Regions from separate parts of the Bacillus paralicheniformis genome, predicted to be linked through region 2. Evidence: a T-box and tRNA genes for the amino acid it is inferred to sense, from the RefSeq annotation. Region 2 holds a T-box; the other holds one or more tRNA genes.
What was found. The T-box of region 2 lies ahead of tyrS (tyrosine--tRNA ligase). A T-box ahead of a tRNA ligase gene usually reads a tRNA of that ligase, here a tRNA-Tyr.

Region 1: it has a tRNA-Tyr gene. The T-box ahead of tyrS (tyrosine--tRNA ligase) is inferred to sense a tRNA for this amino acid. The anticodon was not compared.

The regions. Positions count from the first base shown of each region.
Region 1 is NZ_CP023665.1:205,534-215,934, forward strand. Features, by position in the region: gene pbp4b (penicillin binding protein PBP4B) at 1-1,066, opposite strand, end outside; gene CP943_RS01180 (PTS transporter subunit EIIC) at 1,133-2,500, opposite strand; gene CP943_RS01185 (MurR/RpiR family transcriptional regulator) at 2,517-3,374, opposite strand; gene murQ (N-acetylmuramic acid 6-phosphate etherase) at 3,393-4,310, opposite strand; gene CP943_RS01195 (2-thiouracil desulfurase family protein) at 4,485-4,937, opposite strand; tRNA gene CP943_RS01200 (tRNA-Glu) at 5,122-5,196, shown strand; tRNA gene CP943_RS01205 (tRNA-Val) at 5,361-5,436, shown strand; tRNA gene CP943_RS01210 (tRNA-Thr) at 5,496-5,568, shown strand; tRNA gene CP943_RS01215 (tRNA-Tyr) at 5,577-5,661, shown strand; tRNA gene CP943_RS01220 (tRNA-Gln) at 5,666-5,737, shown strand; gene rocF (arginase) at 5,863-6,777, shown strand; gene sigW (RNA polymerase sigma factor SigW) at 7,001-7,564, shown strand; gene rsiW (anti-sigma-W factor RsiW) at 7,578-8,198, shown strand; gene cdaA (diadenylate cyclase CdaA) at 8,364-9,185, shown strand; gene CP943_RS01245 (CdaR family protein) at 9,178-10,401, shown strand, end outside.
Region 2 is NZ_CP023665.1:3,181,725-3,192,125, reverse strand. Features, by position in the region: gene CP943_RS16220 (bifunctional 3-deoxy-7-phosphoheptulonate synthase/chorismate mutase) at 1-1,038, shown strand, start outside; gene ccpA (catabolite control protein A) at 1,354-2,355, shown strand; gene motP (flagellar motor protein MotP) at 2,451-3,269, shown strand; gene motS (flagellar motor protein MotS) at 3,259-3,951, shown strand; gene CP943_RS16200 (acetoin utilization protein AcuC) at 4,015-5,175, opposite strand; gene CP943_RS16195 (acetoin utilization AcuB family protein) at 5,172-5,816, opposite strand; gene CP943_RS16190 (GNAT family N-acetyltransferase) at 5,838-6,470, opposite strand; gene acsA (acetate--CoA ligase) at 6,626-8,344, shown strand; T-box leader at 8,398-8,638, shown strand; gene tyrS (tyrosine--tRNA ligase) at 8,687-9,952, shown strand; gene CP943_RS22485 (hypothetical protein) at 10,084-10,230, shown strand; partial or broken gene CP943_RS23020 (Lrp/AsnC family transcriptional regulator) at 10,278-10,387, opposite strand.

The sequences.
Region 1 (10,401 bases), 1.4 Mb from region 2:
TTGTTTTTGACGGCTCAGTAAATTGTGAAATGACCGAACGGCTGAATAGATGTTGTTTCCCGTAACCGCCGCCGTTCAGCATGACTTGAAGGAGCACTGCTGCGTCGTCAACGGTGGAAAAAAGGCCGGCATGCCCAGAGACGCCTTCCATTGAATAGAACGCTTTTTCATCGTGGACTTCCCCTTGAAGCGTGTAAGTTCTGATATTTGGAAACAAGATGGTGCCATCTCTGGTGTTTCCCTTTCGTTCCGTAGCTGCAAAATGCGGCGGTTTAAAGCCCTTTTGGAGCGGATTAAACAAAGTATGCCGCAACCCGAGAGGCCGGTAAAATTGGTTTTCAACAAAGGTATCTAAACGCTCGTTTGTGACTTTTTCTATGATCAGCCCGAGGAGCATATAGTCGATGTCACTGTAAATTTGTTTTGTGCCGGGTTCATATGACAAGGGGGTTTTGACAAGATATTCAAGCGTTTTGCTCCGTGACTGAGAGTAGAGGTGTCCGGCTGCTTTCGGGTCGTAATAGTTCCAGCTTGCAGGGAAGCCTGCGTTATGGTGGAGCAAATCAATGACGCGGAGCCGGTTTTTTCCCTTTACATCGTCTTCCGGGTGATCTTTGAAATCAGGAAGATAATGTGAAATGTTTTTGTTCAAGTCAAGCTTTCCGGTGCTCACTAAATGCTGCAAGGCAAAATTGACGGCATACATTTTTGTATTGGAGGCGAGGTCAAACATCGTGTTTGCTTTCATTTTTTTTGGATGTTTGAGCGTCGAGAGGCCGTTGTATTTCTGCTTGTAGCCGTATGCTTCTTTTTTGACGATTTTTCCGTCTTTTATCAATATCAAGGCAGCCCCGGGAAAGCCCGCTTTGACATCCTGTTCGATCAGACGGTCCACGACTTTAAGCTTTTCCGAAGAAAAACCGGCTTCTTCAGGTGTTTTCGCCTTCGTTAATACGGGATATGTCAGCTGACCTGTTGTCTCGTTCGCAATTGCAGTCTGTGCTGATGACGGAAGCGGGAAAAAGCATGTCAGCAGCAATAGGGACGATGCTGCAGCGCTGATCATAAACTTTTTCAGCTTGCTTCACTCCTTTCTGTCAAAAAATGCATAGTGGGAATTTTAAACAAACGTTTAATCAAATTCAACTGCCATATCGTCTTTAAAACCAAAGAGATATGTTAAGGCAAAGCCGGCAGCATAGGAAATAAACAAACCGAGAATATACAAAAGAACTTGGTGGGTATGGACTAAAAATGACAAAGGAAGACCTGATACGCCTATCGATTCGGTCGCGATTTTGAAATACGCTTGAAAGGCTCCACCTACTCCGGCGCCGAGGCACGCGGTTAAAAACGGACGTCCGAGTGGAAGAGTCACACCGAATATGAGCGGTTCACCGATTCCGAGCAGGCCTGACGGCAGTCCGCCGGCAATGGCTCTTTTGAGCTTTGCTTTTTTTGTTTTGAAATAGATCGCAAAAGCGGCGCCTACTTGACCTGCGCCCCCCATAGCCAGAATCGGCAGCAACGGGTCATCGCCGATTGAATTGATTAATTCCATATGAACGGGTGTCAATCCCTGGTGCAGTCCGGTTACGACGAGCGGAAGGAAGGTGGCCCCCAGTACAAAGCCGGCGATAATGCCGCCGAGATCTAAGATGGCGAGAAGTCCTGACGTAATGGCGTCAGATATCAAGCCGCCGACAGGCATGAAGACAACGTAAGTGACGATTCCTGTGATGAGAAGGGAGACTGTAGGTGTGATGATGATGTCGAGTGAATGAGGTACAAGGCGCCTGACCCGTTTTTCGAGAAAAGCGATAAATGCAGCTGCGAATAAAATACCGATTAAACCTCCGCGTCCCGGCAAAAGCGCTTCACCGAAAAGCGAAATATCACCAACGGCCGGGTTAATGATTAAAATACCAGCTAATCCGCCGAGTGCGGGGGAGCCGCCGAATTCTTTCGCCGTATTGACCCCGACCAGGATGCCCAAATACGTAAATAAACCTGAACCTATTACCGTTAAAATAATGGCGGTTTGTGATGTTTCAGCGAGCCAGCCTGCTTGGATAACGGCTTTGGTGATTCCGGTAATCAAGCCTGAGGCGACCAAAGCGGGGATCAGCGGTATAAAAATGCTTGCGATCCGCCGAAGAAACAATTTAAAAGGCGTCGCGTTTTTCTTGGAAATCTCAGCTTTATGTTTGGCTGCGGATTGTTTTAAGTCAACGTCTTCCGCGGATTGAAGCAACTTCCCGAATTCGTCTGATACGTGCTGTACGACGCCGGTGCCGAGGATAATCTGAAGCGTTTCCTCCTCAACGACGCCAATCACGCCTTCAAGCGCTTTGATTGAGCCGATGTCGGTTTTTTGACTGTTGACAGGCGTGATGCGCAGGCGCGTCATACAATGGGTATAATCCGCGACGTTAGACGGGCCGCCGATGTGTTGTAAAATCAATTTTGCCAGGCCGGCATATTTTTTCTCATCGCTCATTTTATATCCCCCTTTTTTACAATTCGCTCATTCCCATCATGCGGATGGCCGCTTTTGTTTGATCAATATACTGAATGATGTCCTCGTAGCGCTCCGCGGCTATGCCTAAAAACAGAATGTCAATCATGTAAAGCTGAGTTAAACGAGAGGAGGTGGCGGCGCTGCGAAACGGCGCTTCGTTTGAGCATGACGTATACAAGGCGATATCGCTTAATGAAGAGACAGCAGACTGTCCAAACCGCGTCAGTCCAATGGTTTTAATGCCATGTTTTTTGGCGAGTCTGACTGCATTGGCGATTTCATGTGTTTCTCCTGAATGGGATATGGCAAACAGAACGTCATTCTCGCCGGCATTGGCGATTAATGTCGCGACAAGATGCATATCACTAAAAGCGGTGGCTTTTTTATTGATGCGCAAAAATTTCTGCTGGGCATCTTGTGCGACGATTCCTGAAGCCCCGATCCCGCAAAAATGAACCGTTTCTGCGTTGATCAGTATTTGAATCGCTTTTTGAAGATCTTCGTGGTCAATGTTTTCAAAGGTATCGCGAATCGCCTGAATCGAATTGCTGGTTGTTTTTTGAACGATTGAATGGAGCGGCTCTTGCGGTTCGATATCCCGGTATCCCTGATCAGACGGTTTCATTAAATCGCCGGCAACCCTCATTTTTAAATCTTGAAAGCCTTTCAGCCCCAGAGATTTGCAGAGCCGTATTGCCGCCGCCCCGCTTGTCTTAGCCGAAGAGCTCACCTCTTGAATGGTGCCGTTTACGACCTCGTGTGGGTTTTTCAAAATGTATTCGGCAAGCTTTCGTTCAGATTGCGGCAATCTGTGAAGCATATTCTGAATGATTTCCAACCCTCCTGCAGCCATTGTTTCTTCCTTTCTTCTTTAAACTTGGTCTTCATAAATGGATAGAGCTTTTTCGATATCGCCTTCTGATTTCTCAAGCAGGTTTTCGGAAGCGGCCGCATCTTCGTTTGTTTTCAGCATGATGATGGCGGTTTTGACCTGGTTATGGGATTTTTCTAACGCTAGTGCCGCCGCTTCTTTTGGAACACCTGTGACCGTTTGGATGATGCGAATCGCCCGCTCCTTTAATTTGTCATTGCTTACTTTTACGTCTACCATGAGGTTTTCATAGACTTTTCCCATTTTGATCATGGCCGCCGTTGAAATCATGTTTAAAATCATTTTATGAGCGGTTGCTGCTTTCATTCTCGTCGATCCGGCAATAACTTCAGGGCCGACGACCACTTCTATGCTGTGATCTGACACCTGGCTGATCGCCGAGTTTTTGTTGCATGTCAGTGAGACGGTCTTGGCGCCACTTTCCCTGGCATACTTCAAAGCGCCGAGAACGTATGGAGTCCGACCACTGGCGGCGATTCCGATTACGGTATCATTGTTTGAGAGGTTAACGGCTGATAAATCCCGTCTGCCGAATGCCTCGTGATCTTCAGCGCCTTCGACGGCTTTGTACAGAGCTTTTTCTCCTCCTGCAATGATGCCAATGACCGACTCGGGAGATATGCTGAACGTCGGCGGGCATTCAGCTGCATCGAGTACGCCGAGTCTCCCGCTTGTACCGGCACCGATGTAGATGATCCGTCCCCCTTTCTTTAACGACCCGACGGCGAAGTCAACGGCGGTCTTAACTTCTGGTAAGACTTCTTGTACAGCTTCGGCCACAGTTTTGTCTTCATCATTGATGATTTTCAAAATATCAATCGTCTTTGCCTGGTGAATGCGCCTGGATCTTTCATTCCGGCGTTCGGTCGTTAATGAACCTAAATGGCTGTTTTCCATCGACAACTCCTCCTGATAATGAAGTGCATATATTTCTTAATTTTCAGTATATTAAGAGTGGAATATTATTTCAATAACAAAAGGTAAATATTAAAATTTTATTTCAATGAAGTTCTAAACAACGGATTGCCGACATAAAATAAAGCGCAGATGAACTGCGCTTATGTTCAGGTATTACAGCTCGTCTATTTGGTGTTCGGAAATCACGCGGAAGCCTTCTTTTTTCAGAAGCGCCGCCGTAACGCCGTTGCCGGCTATTTTTTGGCTTGAGAAACTTCCATCGTATATATGGCTGCTGCCGCAAGACGGGCTGTTTTCCTTCAACACGATCGTATCAGCCTTGATTTGCCTTGCCATCTCCAATGTTAGATAAGCTCCTTTTATATACAGGTCTGTTACGTCTTTTCCCGATTGTGTGTTGATCACCGCCCTGCCGTCTAAAACGTCTTCTCCCGACCCGCCTATAATTTCGGCCGGTTCCCTTGGCGTTTGAAATCCGCCGAGCAGCTCGGGACAAGCAATCACCGCTTTTTTTTCTTCAACAAGCTTATTGATTTTCCCCACATAGCTGTGCGATCCGTTATAGCGGCATTCCACCCCGGCCAGACATGAACTTACCAGTATCATTTTTCGCGTCCCCTCTCTTGCACATCAGATAGCCCTATTTTAAACAAAATTTCTGCGTTTTTCTCAATGTTTATGAATAAAAAATTTGAAAATAAAAATTTTAATTTACCCCTTTACAAATGGGGAGGAACCTGTATATAATAACTTTTGTCAGCTTTACGAGAGCTGCTTGAAACACGATGATGGCCCGTTGGTCAAGTGGTTAAGACACCGCCCTTTCACGGCGGTAACACGGGTTCGAATCCCGTACGGGTCACCATTCTTTTTTGGACAGCACGCTGCGAATGCCGGAATTTTTAAAAGGAAGGCATGCTAAGGTCGCAACGTCCTGTTGCAACGCGCACTTGTACTTTAAAGGCAAGGAAGGCATGCTAAGATCGCAACGTCCTGTTGCAACGCATGCACTTGTACGTCCTGTACTGCGGAGGATTAGCTCAGCTGGGAGAGCATCTGCCTTACAAGCAGAGGGTCGGCGGTTCGATCCCGTCATCCTCCACCATTTTTTCGGATCGGTTTTTGTCACAACCGCGCCGGTAACTGCATAAGATACCGTATCATGCCGGTCTAGCTCAATTGGTAGAGCAACTGACTTGTAATCAGTAGGTTGGGGGTTCAAGTCCTCTGGCCGGCACTGTTTTTGGAGGGGTAGCGAAGTGGCTAAACGCGGCGGACTGTAAATCCGCTCCCTCAGGGTTCGGCGGTTCGAATCCGTCCCCCTCCACCATTATTGGGCTATAGCCAAGCGGTAAGGCAACGGACTTTGACTCCGTCATGCGCTGGTTCGAATCCAGCTAGCCCAGTTTTTGGACATCCTGTTAGGATGTCCTTTTTATTTTGTCTTTTTTGTATAACTATTCAAAAAAATGTCTTGTTGAGTCAATTCCGAATTGGAAGGTACAATGAAGGTCTGAAAGGGGGATATCATATGTTAAAACAGCAGATTTCAATGATCGGCGTACCGATGGATCTCGGTCAGCTGAGGCGGGGAGTCGATATGGGACCGAGCGCGATTCGCTGTGCCGGTGTTAATGAACGGTTGGAAAGCCTTTGTCAGGATATTGAAGACCTCGGCGATATGACAATCGGGCAAAGAGAGGATGAGAAAGAAGGCGGGGAGCCGGCATCTGAAGAGCTGAGAAACTTGAAAGCGATTACAAAAGCGAGTGCAAAACTTGCTGAGACCGTTGATAAGATCGTGGCTTCAGGTGCTTTTCCGCTCGTGCTGGGCGGTGACCACAGCATAGCGATCGGAACGCTAGCCGGCCTTGTGAAGCATTATCAAAACCTGGGTGTGATCTGGTATGATGCCCATGCTGATTTAAATACGAAAGAAACGTCTCCTTCAGGCAATATTCACGGCATGCCGCTCGCCATCAGCCTGGGGATCGGCCATGAAGGGCTGACAGGCATCTATGGAAAAGAAACGAAAATTAAAGCGGAGAACATCGTCATCATCGGTGCGAGGTCACTTGATGACGGGGAAAAAGAATTGATTCGCGACAAAGGGATCAAAGTGTATACAATGCATGAAATCGACCGCCTCGGTATGACGAGGGTGATGGAAGAAACGATAGACTATTTGCGCGGCAGAACGGACGGTGTCCATCTGTCACTCGATTTAGACGCGCTTGATCCGAACGATGCCCCGGGTGTCGGAACCCCGGTAGCGGGAGGCATCAGCTACAGGGAAAGCCACCTGGCGATGGAAATGCTGGAAGAATCGAAGCTGATTACGTCCGCTGAGTTTGTCGAAGTCAACCCGATATTGGATGAGAAAAACAGGACGGCTGAAGCGGCAGTCGCCTTAATGGGGTCGCTGTTTGGCGAAAAGCTGCTTTAGGTGCGGTTGAAGAGCGGCCTTAGGCTGCTTTTTTTATAAAAAAGTCTCAGTTTCATAATATTTAGATTGTATAATAATTTTAAGCTAATATTAAGCGCATGATCCCTGTCAAAGCATCTACACCCTGCCAAAAATTTGATAAACTATTTTTATGAATTTAATGAAACCTTATAAAAATCAATTCGTATACATAAAGACCGGTGAAGGCAGAGGTTAGATAAATATGGAAACAATGATTAAAAAAAGAATCAAACAGGTGAAAAAAGGCGATCGTAATGCATTTGCAGACATCGTGGATATTTACAAAGACAAAATTTATCAGCTTTGCTACCGTATGCTCGGCAATGCGCATGAGGCGGAAGATATTGCGCAGGAAGCGTTTATCAGAGCATACGTGAATATCGACAGTTTTGATATCAACCGGAAATTTTCCACATGGCTTTATCGAATCGCAACCAATTTGACCATCGATCGTATCCGTAAAAAAAAGCCGGACTATTACTTGGATGCAGAGGTGGCGGGGACTGAAGGACTGACGATGTATTCCCAGGTTGCGGCGGATGTTGCGCTTCCAGAGGATGAAGTGGTTTCTTTGGAGCTGCACAGCACCATCCAGGAAAAAATCTTAAGGCTTCCCGATAAATACAGGACGGTCATCGTATTAAAGTACATTGATGAGCTCTCACTCATTGAGATCAGTGAAATCCTTAATATTCCCGTAGGTACGGTGAAAACGAGGATACACAGGGGCAGAGAGGCTCTCAGAAAACAATTAAGGGATCTTTAAGTGGGGTGATGAAATGAGCTGTCCGGAGCATATTGTTCAGCTTATGCATAAATACCTTGACGGAGACATACTACCGGAAGATGAATCGCAATTAAAAGAGCACCTCCAATCATGCGAAGACTGCAAAAAGCACCTTCATGAAATGGAAAAATCCATCGCTCTTGTCCAGAGCACGTCACATCTTACAGCTCCGGCGAACTTTACAGCCGATGTGCTGGCGAATCTGCCGAAGGAAAAGCGAACGGCATCGATCAACAGGTGGCTTAAAGCCCATCCGTTTTTAGTGGCGGCAGCTTTGTTTATCATTTTGATGGGCGGCAGCTTTTTCTCCAGCTGGAAAAACGATCAGGATTTCAGCGTATCCAGCCAGCCCAATCTCGTAGTGAAAAACAACACGGTCATCGTACCTGAAGGCAAAGTTGTCAAAGGCGATGTGACCGTGAAAAACGGAAAGCTGATTATAGAAGGCAAAGTCGACGGCGATGTCACGATTGTTAATGGCGAAAAATATACGGCTTCAGCAGGACAAGTCACTGGTCAGATCCATGAGATCAACGAAGTGTTCGACTGGATGTGGTATAAGATTAAATCGACCGGAAAATCGGTTTTTGACATGAAGGAGTCTAAAGAGTAGAGCAAAGCGGGCGAATGAGCTTTGCTCTTTTTTTATGAGGGGCCGCCATTTCACTTGGAAAATCAATTTGTGCTATAATAGCGTCTGTATATGTAAAAATAATAGATCATACCATTTTGAAACATATTAACCTTACTAATGACTGAATTCTTGGAGGACGAGGAAATGGCTTTTGAGGATATCCCTTTCTTGCAGTACCTCGGCGATGCCGTTGATATTCTCCTTGTTTGGTACGTAATATATAAATTAATGATGGTCATCCGCGGGACAAAGGCGGTTCAGCTTTTAAAGGGAATCGTGGTCATTGTTCTCGTCAGGCTGGCCAGTCAATATTTAGGATTAAGCACCCTGCAGTGGCTGGTTGACCAGGCGATCACATGGGGGTTCCTGGCGATCATTATCATCTTCCAGCCTGAATTGAGGAGAGCGCTGGAACAGCTGGGGCGGGGGCGCTTTTTTTCGAGGAGCGGAACACCTGAGGAAGAGCAGCAGCAGAAAACGATTGATGCGATTACAAAAGCGATTAAATATATGGCGAAACGCCGGATTGGCGCGCTTCTGACGATTGAACGGGAGACGGGAATGGGCGATTACATAGAAACGGGGATCCCTTTAAATGCAAAGGTCAGCTCTGAGCTATTGATCAACATCTTTATTCCGAATACACCGCTTCATGACGGCGCCGTAATTATGAAAAATGATGAGGTTGCTGCAGCCGCCTGCTACCTTCCGCTTTCTGAAAGCCCTTTTATTTCAAAAGAGCTTGGGACGAGGCACAGAGCAGCAGTGGGAATCAGTGAAGTGACCGACAGTCTGACGGTTGTCGTATCCGAAGAAACGGGCGGCATCAGCGTCGCCAAAAACGGAGACCTTCACCGTGATTTATCGGAAGAGGCATTGAAAAACATGCTTGAAGCGGAATTCAAGAAAAATTCGCGAGAAACTTCCTCAAATCGCTGGTATTGGAGGGCGAAGAAAAATGGATAAGTTCTTAAACAATCCCTGGGCTGTCAAAGTAGTCGCATTATTATTCGCGTTTCTTCTTTACTTTGCGGTCCACAGCGCTCAAGCGCCGACTCCGAAGAAACCAGGTGAATCGTTTTTCCCGACATCGACGACAGACGAAGCGACGCTCACCGATATACCGGTCAAATCGTTTTATGATGATGAAAACTACGTCGTAACAGGCGTGCCGCAGACGGTGAATGTCACGATTAAAGGCCCGACAGGAACCGTCAAGAAGGTCAGACAAGTGAAGGATTTTGAGATTTATGCCGATATGCAGCATCTGAAAACAGGCAGGCACAAAGTCGAGCTGAAGGCCAGAAATGTTGCCGAAGGCCTCACTCTGACCATCAATCCATCGGTGACAACCGTGACCATCGAAGAAAAAACGACGAAGGAATTCCCGGTCGAGGTTGATTTTTATAATAAAAACAAAATGAAAGACGGCTACACGCCGGAGCTGCCGATTATCAACCCGAAAAACGTCAGCGTCACCGGCTCAAAAGCCGTGATCGACAGAATCCAAAACATCAAGGCGACGATCAATTTAGAGGGCGTCGACCAGACGGTTGAAAAAGAAGCCAAGCTAACAGTGTACGACAGGGACGGAAATGTTCTTCCGGTTGAAGTCAGTCCATCCGTCGTTAAAATCACCGTTCCCGTGACAAGCCCTAGCAAAAAGATTCCCGTCAAAGTTGACCGGAAAGGGAGCCTTCCGGACGGTATCAGCATTTCCAGCCTCGATATCAGTCCGGGAGAGGTAACCGTCTACGGGCCGCAAAATGTTCTTGATTCGTTAGAATTTGTCGAGGCCGATGAGGTTGATTTAAGTAAAATGAAAGATGACACTGAGTTGGAAGCCAACATTAAAGTGCCGGACGGCGCTAAAAAAGTGTCACCCGAAAAAGTGAAAATCAAGGTGAAAGTTGACAAGGAAGAAGAGAAAAAACTGAAGAACGTTTCAATTAAAACCGCGGGGCTGAATGACAGCCGGGATCTTGAATTTCTCGATCCGAAGTCAGGCAAGCTGGATATCACGGCAAAGGGCTCGACAGCCGCGATCGAAAAACTCCAGCCTTCCGACGTCGAGCTCTATGTCAATGTGGCGGATCTCGATGACGGCGAGCATAACGTGAAGCTGGAAGTAAACGGACCGCAGAACATGACATGGTCGCTGCCGCGGCAGAGCATTCGAGTG
Region 2 (10,401 bases):
AATGAATTAAACTTGCAAATATTAAAGCTGATTAATGAGCGAGGAAGAATCGTTCAGGAGATTGGAAAAGCGAAGGAAGCGCAAGGCATCAACCGCTACGATCCAGTCAGAGAAAGAGCGATGCTGAACGAAATTATTGAAAATAATGACGGACCGTTTGAAAACTCGACGATCCAGCATATTTTCAAAGAGATTTTCAAAGCTGGACTTGAGCTTCAGGAAGACGATCACAGCAAAGCACTGCTCGTTTCCCGCAAGAAAAAGCCTGAAAATACGATCGTTGATTTGAAAGGCGAAAAGATCGGCGACGGAGAACAAAGATTTATCGTCGGTCCGTGTGCAGTTGAAAGCTATGAGCAAGTAGCCGAAGTTGCAGCCGCAGCTAAAAAGCAAGGCTTGAAACTGCTTCGCGGCGGAGCCTTCAAACCCCGTACAAGCCCGTACGACTTCCAAGGCCTCGGTGTTGAAGGCCTGCAAATCTTAAAGCGTGTTGCTGATGAGTATGATCTTGCCGTCATCAGTGAGATCGTGAATCCGCAGCATATTGAAGAAGCCATTGATTACATTGATGTTATCCAAATCGGCGCCCGCAACATGCAAAACTTCGAGCTCTTAAAAGCCGCCGGTTCAGTGAAGAAGCCGGTTCTGCTAAAGCGCGGACTTGCCGCAACGCTGAAGGAATTCATCAATGCAGCGGAGTACATCATGTCACAGGGCAATGATCAAATCATCCTTTGCGAACGCGGAATCAGAACGTATGAGACAGCGACTAGAAATACGCTTGATATCTCAGCTGTGCCGATCCTGAAGCAGGAAACTCACCTTCCTGTATTCGTGGATGTCACTCATTCTACCGGACGCCGCGACTTGCTGCTTCCGACAGCAAAAGCAGCGCTTGCGATCGGAGCTGACGGCGTCATGGCCGAAGTTCACCCTGATCCTTCTGTCGCGCTTTCCGACTCTGCTCAGCAAATGGATATCCCGACATTTGAAAAATGGTTAAATGAACTGAAGCCGCTCGTTCAAGTAAAAGCATAAGATTCGTTTATGGACCGCTTTCGAGCGGTCCTTTTTTTAGTTGTCATCAAAAATTGTCGAAAAAATGTCTTATTTTTAATTAAAAAGCTGTTTATTCTTATTTAAATTAATTATAAAAATAAAGGGAACGTTTTCATATTAGGTAAAACCGTGTATAATTTCAGAGAGCCCCTTTTGTTTTGGCAGGTTATGAAAAATAATGTAAACTTGAGTTCTGTTTATTTTACATAAAGTTTTACATTTTGACATTTCTCTACATGAAAATGTTTATGCTATAGGAAAAGAAAAGTGTACCCAGTTGAAGGAGTGGTAAAAATGAGTAATGTGACAATATATGATGTAGCACGCGAAGCAAATGTAAGTATGGCAACCGTTTCCAGGGTTGTGAACGGAAATCCGAACGTCAAGCCGACGACGAGAAAGAAGGTGCTTGAAGCCATCGAGCGTCTTGGCTATCGTCCAAATGCCGTGGCAAGGGGCCTTGCAAGCAAAAAGACGACGACTGTCGGCGTGATCATTCCCGATATTTCCAGCATCTTTTATTCAGAGCTGGCGAGGGGAATCGAAGATATCGCAACGATGTACAAGTACAATATTATTTTGAGCAACTCCGACCAGAATATGGACAAAGAACTTCATCTTTTGAATACGATGCTGGGAAAACAAGTTGACGGTATCGTCTTTATGAGCGGAAATGTCACTGAAGAGCATGTGGAGGAGTTTAAGCGGTCACCAGTTCCGATCGTGCTTGCGGCATCTGTTGAAGAAAAAGGGGAAACGCCGTCGGTTGCGATCGATTATGAACAGGCGATTTATGATGCGGCTACCATGCTGATTGAAAAAGGCCATAAGCGCCTTGCGTTTGTATCAGGACCTATGACTGAGCCGGTCAATCAAGCGAAAAAACTTCAAGGCTTTAAAAGAGCGCTTGAGGATAAGGGGCTGACATTTAAAGAAGAGTATGTCGCAGAAGGCGATTATACGTACGATTCAGGAATGGAAGCGCTGGAGGCGCTAATGAAGCTGGATGAAAAACCGACGGCCGTCCTGTCAGCGACAGACGAAATGGCACTCGGCGTTATTCACGCAGCACAGGATAAAGGACTGGCTATTCCGGATGACCTTGAAGTGATCGGCTTTGACAATACAAGGCTTTCATTAATGGTTCGACCGCAGCTGTCGACTGTCGTCCAGCCGACGTATGATATCGGTGCCGTAGCGATGAGACTTCTGACAAAGCTGATGAACAAAGAGGAAGTCGAAGAGCATATTGTCCAGCTGCCGCATCGCATTGAACTCAGACAATCAACAAAATGATCATGATTAAATAAACGAGAAAGAAAGCAAGTGTTCACAGCTTTTTTCGTGAATTGCTTGCTTTCTTTTCCTTGAGCTGGAGAGATTATGAAAAAATGAAACGATTTGATTATCTGACACCGGTCGGTTTGATTTTGGGTATTTTCATTTTAGTAATCGGCGTTGTCTCTGGAGCGGGGCTTTCCGGTTTTTATTCGTTTATCGATTTGACGTCTTTCTTTATCGTGACGGGCGGATTGTGTGCAGCTGTTTTCATCAGCTTTTCCCCGAAAGATTTAAAAAGAGCGCCGGCTGTGCTGAAGCAGGTCTTTATTTCGGAAGAAGACGATGTACGCGACTTGGTCAAAACCTTTGTCAGCCTGTCTGAACAGGCGCGCAAACAAGGAATTTTATCATTGGACGCCAATATCAATGAAATGAAAGACCCGTTTTTGAAAAAAGGTCTGCTTCTTGCCATCGACGGATGGGACGAGGAGACGATCCGCAATGTGATGAACTCGGAAATCGCCGCGATGGAAGAAAGGCACAGAAAGGGAAGAAGAATCTTTGAAAAAGCGGGGGAATTTGCCCCTGCATGGGGAATGATCGGAACCCTTGTCGGACTCGTCATGATGCTCAAAAACCTGAACAAGCCGGAAACGCTCGGTCCGAATATGGCGATCGCCCTTTTGACGACGCTTTACGGATCCCTTTTAGCCAACATGCTGTTTATACCGATCGCCGCAAAGCTTGAAGAAAAGACTGAGAATGAAATCTTTAAGAAGCAGGTCATGATCGAAGGCATCATCGGCATCCAGTCGGGAAGAAATCCGCGAAATCTGGAAAGCCAGCTTGTCGTTTTCAGTTCAAAAGAAGAATGGGCAAAAAAGCGGGCGGATCATATAAAACAAAAGGACAGGGCTCATGAAGCTTAGACATGAACGAAGAAAGCGCGAGCAGGGTCGCAAATCGTCAAACTGGATCATCACGTTTTCGGATTTGATTACGCTTATCCTCGTGTTCTTTATTTTACTGTTTTCGATGTCGCAAATCGATTTAAACAAATTTAAAGCAGCAGTCGGTTCATTTCAAGACAGGGCCGACGGCAAATCCGCCGCAGAGCTGAAAAAAGAAAACGCGGACGATCAGAAGGCTGAAAAAACGGCTAAAAGCCAAGAAGATTTATTAAAGAAAATCAACGACTATATTGAAAAAAATGAACTGTCAAGTTTGATAGCGGCCAAGCGTGATGAACGGGGCATCATCCTCGTCCTTCAGGAAGCGGTTTTGTTTGATTCGGGAAAAGCGGATCTGAAAGACCAGGCTCACCCGCTTTTGCATAAAATCGCCGTCCTTCTCAAATCAGTGTCCAACCCGATCCGTGTGGAGGGGCATACGGACAGCCGCCCGATTTCGACTTACCGTTTTCCATCCAATTGGGAGCTTTCTGCGGCAAGGGCGAGCACTGTGATCGGCTACTTTACGTCGAAAGAAAAGCTCGACTCTTCACGTTTTCTTGCCATCGGTTATGCCGATACAAAACCGGTCAAGGACAACCGCACAGAGAGCCATATGAAGGAAAACAGGCGCGTCGAAATTGTCATCGCAAAAAAATAAGTGAGAAGAAAGCAAGGTCTTGCATAAAAGCAAGGCCTTTTCTGTACGCCGGGATTTTTCGTATTAAGTGGCGCGCTTGGCAGAGCGAATCGGATAAAGAGCTTTGGCAACGGTTTGGGCGTTTTTCTCCGTTATTTCGGATTTTCTTGGGATCGAAGGATACAAATCTGCCGGGTCGGACCAGTTGGCAGGAAGCCGGACAGATGCCTGCTTCCCCCACTTTTTCAGCCATTTTTCAGGCATCTTATCCTCAGGTTTCATCCCTTTCATTTCAAGCCAGATTCTTGCCCATGCCCTCGGTACGACGCGCCAAATGTCGTACCCTCCTCCCCCGACAGCAATCCATCTTCCGTTGCAATAGGTGTGTGCAAGTTCGTGAGCGAGCTTTGGAATCTCTTCGTAAATCTTCATCGTCGTGCACAAGTGTGTCAGAGGATCGTAGTAATGCGCGTCAGCTCCGTTTTGCGACAAAATAACGTCCGGTTTGAAAAACTCAGCTATTTCAGAAACAGCCGTCCGGTAGGATTCAAGAAAAGACTCATCTTCTGTGAAGGCATCGAGCGGGATATTAAAAGCGTAGCCGTAGCCTTCGCCATGGCCTCTTTCCTGTACTTGCCCCGTTCCCGGGAAAAGGTAGCGGCCGGTTTCATGAATCGAGACGGTACACACGGAAGGATCATCATAGAACGTAAACTGCACCCCGTCGCCGTGATGGGCGTCCGTATCAATATATAAAACCTTCGCATGATATTTTTTCTGCAAATATCGTATCACAACTGAACTGTCGTTATAGACGCAAAATCCTGAAGCTCTTCCTCTGAATCCGTGGTGAAGCCCGCCTCCGAGATTGAGGGCGTGTCTTGCTTTGCCCGTCATGACATAGTCTGCAGCTGTCAGTGTTCCGCCCACCAAAAGGGAGGCGGCTTCGTGCATCCCGGCAAAGACAGGGGTATCTTCTGTTCCAAGCCCGTAGTTTTCGCTTTCGGCTGCCAGGAGTTTTCCCGCCCCTGCAAGCTGGACAGCCTTGATATAATCGCCTGTGTGAACAAGGCCGAGCTCGGCTTCTGTCGCTATGCGCGGAGCAATCGTTTCTCCCGGTTCAAATGCGCCGACCGTATTCAAAAGATCGTATGTTACATAGACTCGCAGCTGATTAAACGGGTGATCTTGATGAAATTGATAGGTTTGGTAAGAGGGAGAAAAAATAAATACGCTGTCCTTCATGGCAAATCCCTTTGAACAGCCGGCCAAAGAACCTGATACCCTTTGGACTTCACGTCTTTGATGATAGAGGCGGGATTCATCGTTTGAACGCGAAACACGAGTATTTTCGAATCATCTTCATCACCGGGATATACGAGCACGCTCAATATGGCGATTTGGCGCCTGCTGAAAATGGCGCTGATATCAGCGAGGCTACGGGCGATATGATCGGTTTTGATTTCGATTTGGGAGCCTGGAAAATGGGCTCCTGTCAGCTGGACGAACGTATGCAGCAAATCGGATTTTGTCACAATGCCGACAAGCTTCCCGTTTTTTACGATCGGGAGGCAGCCGATTTCGTGTTCGAAAAAAACAGCTGATATTTCTTCGGCAAAATCAAGCGGGTGACCGGTGATCACTTCTTTTGACATAATCAGTTCCACCGGCTTTTTTAAATCTTCGTGAGATCTGTTTTGGGCAAAAATACTCGGACTTGCTGTTTTGACGTCCCTGTCCGTGACAATGCCTATGACCGTTCCCCGTTCATTGATGACGGGAAGGTGTTTAATATGAAATGTTCGCATGCGTTTGATCGCTTCTTCAATCGTATCCGTTCTGGAAAGTGTCACAACATCCCGTTTCATGATTTTTTCAACAATCATATTCAGGTCCCCTTTGCTCCCTTAATACATAAAACGATTGTGGAATCTGAGTCTGTCAAAACGCTCGATCGACTCCTGACTGACCTCTTTTCCGATGCGGGCCATTAAACAGTTGGCGGGATGGGAGCTGATTTCCGGATCGTCTGTCGCAAACCAGACAAGCCCTCCGGCATTCATCATTTTCTCCATCATCTTTCTGTATTCCCAAACATCTTTATTAGTCCCCTTTAGATCCCAATGCCAGTAATATTCAGTCGTGATGATGATATATTTTTCCATCTGTGGATCCATCATGCTGACCGCAAGCAGCGTCTTCCCGACAGAGTGACCCCTGAACGCCGGAATGACTTCGATGGCTCCAAGCTCAATTAAATTTTCCATGTTTCCTTCAGACCATCTTTCAAGCGGGTCTGGATAAACATATGTCACATAGCCGACAATGGTTTGCCGGAAACGGGCGATGATGATCCGTCCTTCGGGAAGCCCTGCGATTTCGATTAATGCTTCATGTTGTTTTTGAGATGGGCGAAAGGCTGTAAGCTCGTTGTGAAATTCATATTGTGCGAGTTTTTCGGGACTGATAGGGCCCTCTATCAGCACGGAGCCTTTCTCGGTCTGCAATTCTTTGTCATGATAAGTTTTGTGATGCTCCACGTATCCACCGCCTTACATCTTAGTTGAAGTCTTTTATACATAACATACCAAAATATTAAGCGTTTTCATAGGATGGAAGAGTATTTTTTAAAAATTGAGAAAATAAAAAATCTATACTATAATATATTTTGATGAGCGAACAAAGGGGGATGGGCATGGAATTGAAAGCGTTGCCAGCAGAAAAGGGAAACTACAACTTGAAAGACTATGATGAAGCATACCGGACATTTGACTGGAAGGATGCCGAAAAACATTTTTCATGGCACAAAACGGGAAAAATCAATGCAGCTTATGAAGCGATCGACCGCCACGCTGAGTCAAATTTGAAAAATAAAGTGGCATTTTACTACAAAGATCTGGTCCGCGAAGAAAAGTACACCTTCAGAGAGATGAAAAATGAAACGAATAAAGCCGGGAATGTCTTAAAGCAGCATGCCAATGTGGGAAAGGGAGACCGTGTGTTTGTTTTTATGCCGAGATCACCCGAGCTTTATTTTATTCTTCTCGGCGCTGTCAAATTGGGAGCGATCGTCGGGCCGTTGTTTGAAGCATTTATGGAAGGCGCTGTCAAAGACAGGCTTTTAAACAGCGGAGCGAAGGTTATCGTGACGACGCCGGAATTGCTTGAACGGGTGCCGGCCGGCGAACTTCCGGATCTTGAATCAATCATTGTCGTTGGAGAAGGCGTAAAGGAAGAAGGGGCTGTCATCGATTATTACGCGAAAGCGGCTGAAGCAGATACTGATCTTGAGATTGAATGGATGGATCAGGAAGACGGGATGCTGCTTCACTATACATCGGGTTCGACCGGCGCGCCAAAAGGGGTTCTCCACGTCCACAAAGCAATGATTCAGCATTATCAAACAGCCAAATGGGTTCTTGATCTGCACGACGATGACATTTATTGGTGCACGGCTGATCCAGGCTGGGTTACCGGAACGGTCTACGGGATCTTCGGTCCGTGGCTGAATGGAGCAACGAATGTTGTCGTAGGCGGCAGATTCAGTCCCGAAGCATGGTACGAAACGATTGAAAAAATGGAAGTGACGGTATGGTACAGCGCGCCAACGGCTTTTCGGATGCTGATGGGTGCTGGCGACGATCTCGTAAACAAATATAATCTGAGCTCATTACGGCATATTTTAAGCGTAGGGGAGCCGTTAAATCCTGAAGTCATCAGATGGGGGCATAAAGTCTTCAGCAACCGGATTCATGATACATGGTGGATGACCGAAACAGGAGCGCAGCTCATCTGCAATTACCCGTGCATGGAAATTAAACCGGGATCGATGGGCAAGCCGATTCCAGGCGTAGAGGCTGCAATCGTCGATCACCAGGGAAATGAACTGCCTCCTTACAGAATGGGAAATCTCGCCATTAAAAAAGGCTGGCCGTCGATGATGCATTCAATCTGGAACAATCCTGAAAAATACAGCTCCTATTTTATGCCGGGGGATTGGTATGTGTCAGGAGATTCCGCCTACATGGATGAAGACGGATACTTCTGGTTCCAGGGAAGGATCGACGATGTCATCATGACATCGGGCGAGCGCGTCGGCCCGTTTGAAGTCGAAAGCAAGCTTGTTGAACATCAAGCTGTCGCTGAAGCAGGCGTCATCGGTAAACCGGATCCCGTCCGCGGTGAAATTATTAAAGCATTTATCGCCTTGAGGGACGGTTATGAACCGTCAGATTCGTTAAAAGAAGAAATCAGGCAGTTCGTGAAACAAGGTTTGGCCGCACACGCCGCGCCAAGGGAAATCGAATTCAAGGATAAACTGCCGAAAACAAGAAGCGGAAAGATCATGAGACGCGTCCTGAAAGCTTGGGAGCTGAACCTTCCGGCAGGCGATCTCTCATCGATGGAAGACTGATGTCTCATTGACAATGCAAAAATATTATGTTAAAAAAGATTTAGTCGAATATTCAAAAGGTGAAGACTGAGATCAGTAAAACGCATCCTTCCCTGTCTTAGAGAGCTGATGGCCGGTGAAAATCAGCACATATGGATGGTTTGAATTACACTCACGAACCGCTTTTGCGAAAAAAGCCTCCCGGGCTTTGTGTAGCAGAAGAACGGAAGCTTTTCCGTTATCATTGAGAGTGAAAAGAGCGCGGCCATGCGTTCTTTTAAGCAGGGTGGTACCGCGATTTTTATCGTCCCTTCGTTTTTGCGAAGGGGCGTTTTATTTTTGGAAAAAAGGAGCTAAATGATGATGACACACTTACTTGATGATTTGTCCTTCAGGGGACTGATTCAGCAGCAAACCGATGAAGCAGGCTTGAGAGAACTGCTGGATAAAGAAAAAATCAGCTTATACTCCGGATTTGATCCGACAGCTGACAGTCTGCATATCGGACACCTGTTGCCGATTTTAATGCTTCGCCGCTTTCAGCTGGCCGGACATCGTCCGATTGCGCTCGTAGGCGGAGCGACGGGCCTGATCGGCGATCCGAGCGGAAAGAAAGCGGAGCGCACGCTGAACAATGAAGAAATCGTCCGCGAATGGTCGCAGAAAATCAAAAACCAGCTTTCGCGTTTCCTGGATTTTGAAGCTGAAAAAAATCCGGCGATTATGGCGAACAACTATGACTGGATCGGCAAAATGAACGTCATTGATTTCCTGCGCGATGTCGGCAAAAACTTTGGAATCAATTACATGCTTGCCAAAGATACGGTAAGCTCCAGAATCGAGACGGGCATATCTTATACTGAATTCAGCTACATGATCCTACAGTCTCTCGATTTCTTGAATTTGTACAGAAACCAGGAATGCAAGCTGCAGATCGGCGGAAGCGACCAGTGGGGCAATATCACGTCAGGCCTCGAGCTTATCCGCAAATCTGAAGAGAATGCAAAAGCTTTCGGATTGACGATTCCCCTTGTGACAAAAGCAGACGGCACGAAGTTCGGAAAAACGGAAGGCGGCGCGATCTGGCTTGATAAAGAGAAGACATCGGCATATGAGTTTTATCAGTTCTGGATCAATACCGACGACAGGGATGTCGTGAAATACTTAAAATACTTCACTTTCTTGTCCAAAGAAGAAATTGAAGATCTCGCTGAAAAAGCAGAGACGGCGCCTGAAAAACGCGAAGCGCAAAAGCGCCTCGCCGAAGAAGTGACCGTTCTTGTACACGGCCGTGAAGCGTTTGAGCAGGCTGTCAACATCTCAAAAGCACTCTTCAGCGGAGATATTAAACAGCTGACTGCTGAAGAAGTGAAGGTCGGCTTTAAAGGGGTTCCTTCCATGGAACTTGAGAAAGCGGATGAACTGCCTCTTGTTGAGGTGCTCGTCCAATCCAAGCTGTCTCCGTCTAAACGCCAGGCGCGCGAAGATATCACAAACGGCGCGGTATACGTTAACGGCGAGCGCCGCACCGATGTTGCGGACGTCCTCACCGGCGACGACCGCATCGAAGGACAGTTTACCGTCATTCGCCGCGGTAAAAAGAAATACTTCCTGCTGACTTATAAATAATCAAAAAGCTCTTGCCAAACGGCAAGGGTTTTTTTGTGTCCGTATGTTTCATGTATGTTCATTCAGGAAATGTCAAAAATATAGATGTAATAGGTAGAGCATTTTCATCGTTGAAGAGGGAGGAATGTAGCATGAACCTGTTCATTGCGGCGAAAGAAAAGTTTATGGAAGATTACAACAAGCAGCTGGAAACGGAACGAAAACAAGAGGCGCAGCAGTCAGCTGACGGATACAATCAATTGAATCAGACGGAAAATGCAGCAAAGTGGCTGAAGTAGAGGGTCTTTAGGGCCCTTTTTTTATAAAAAAGCGGACGGCAAATTCTTCACACGTCCGTTTGATGAGTCACGATCGACAGTTTATAATTTGCATGATGGTTTAAAATTGTAAAAATTGATCCAACAGTTGATTTGAAGGAAACTTGCATTCGAGAGTCCCCGCTGATTTTC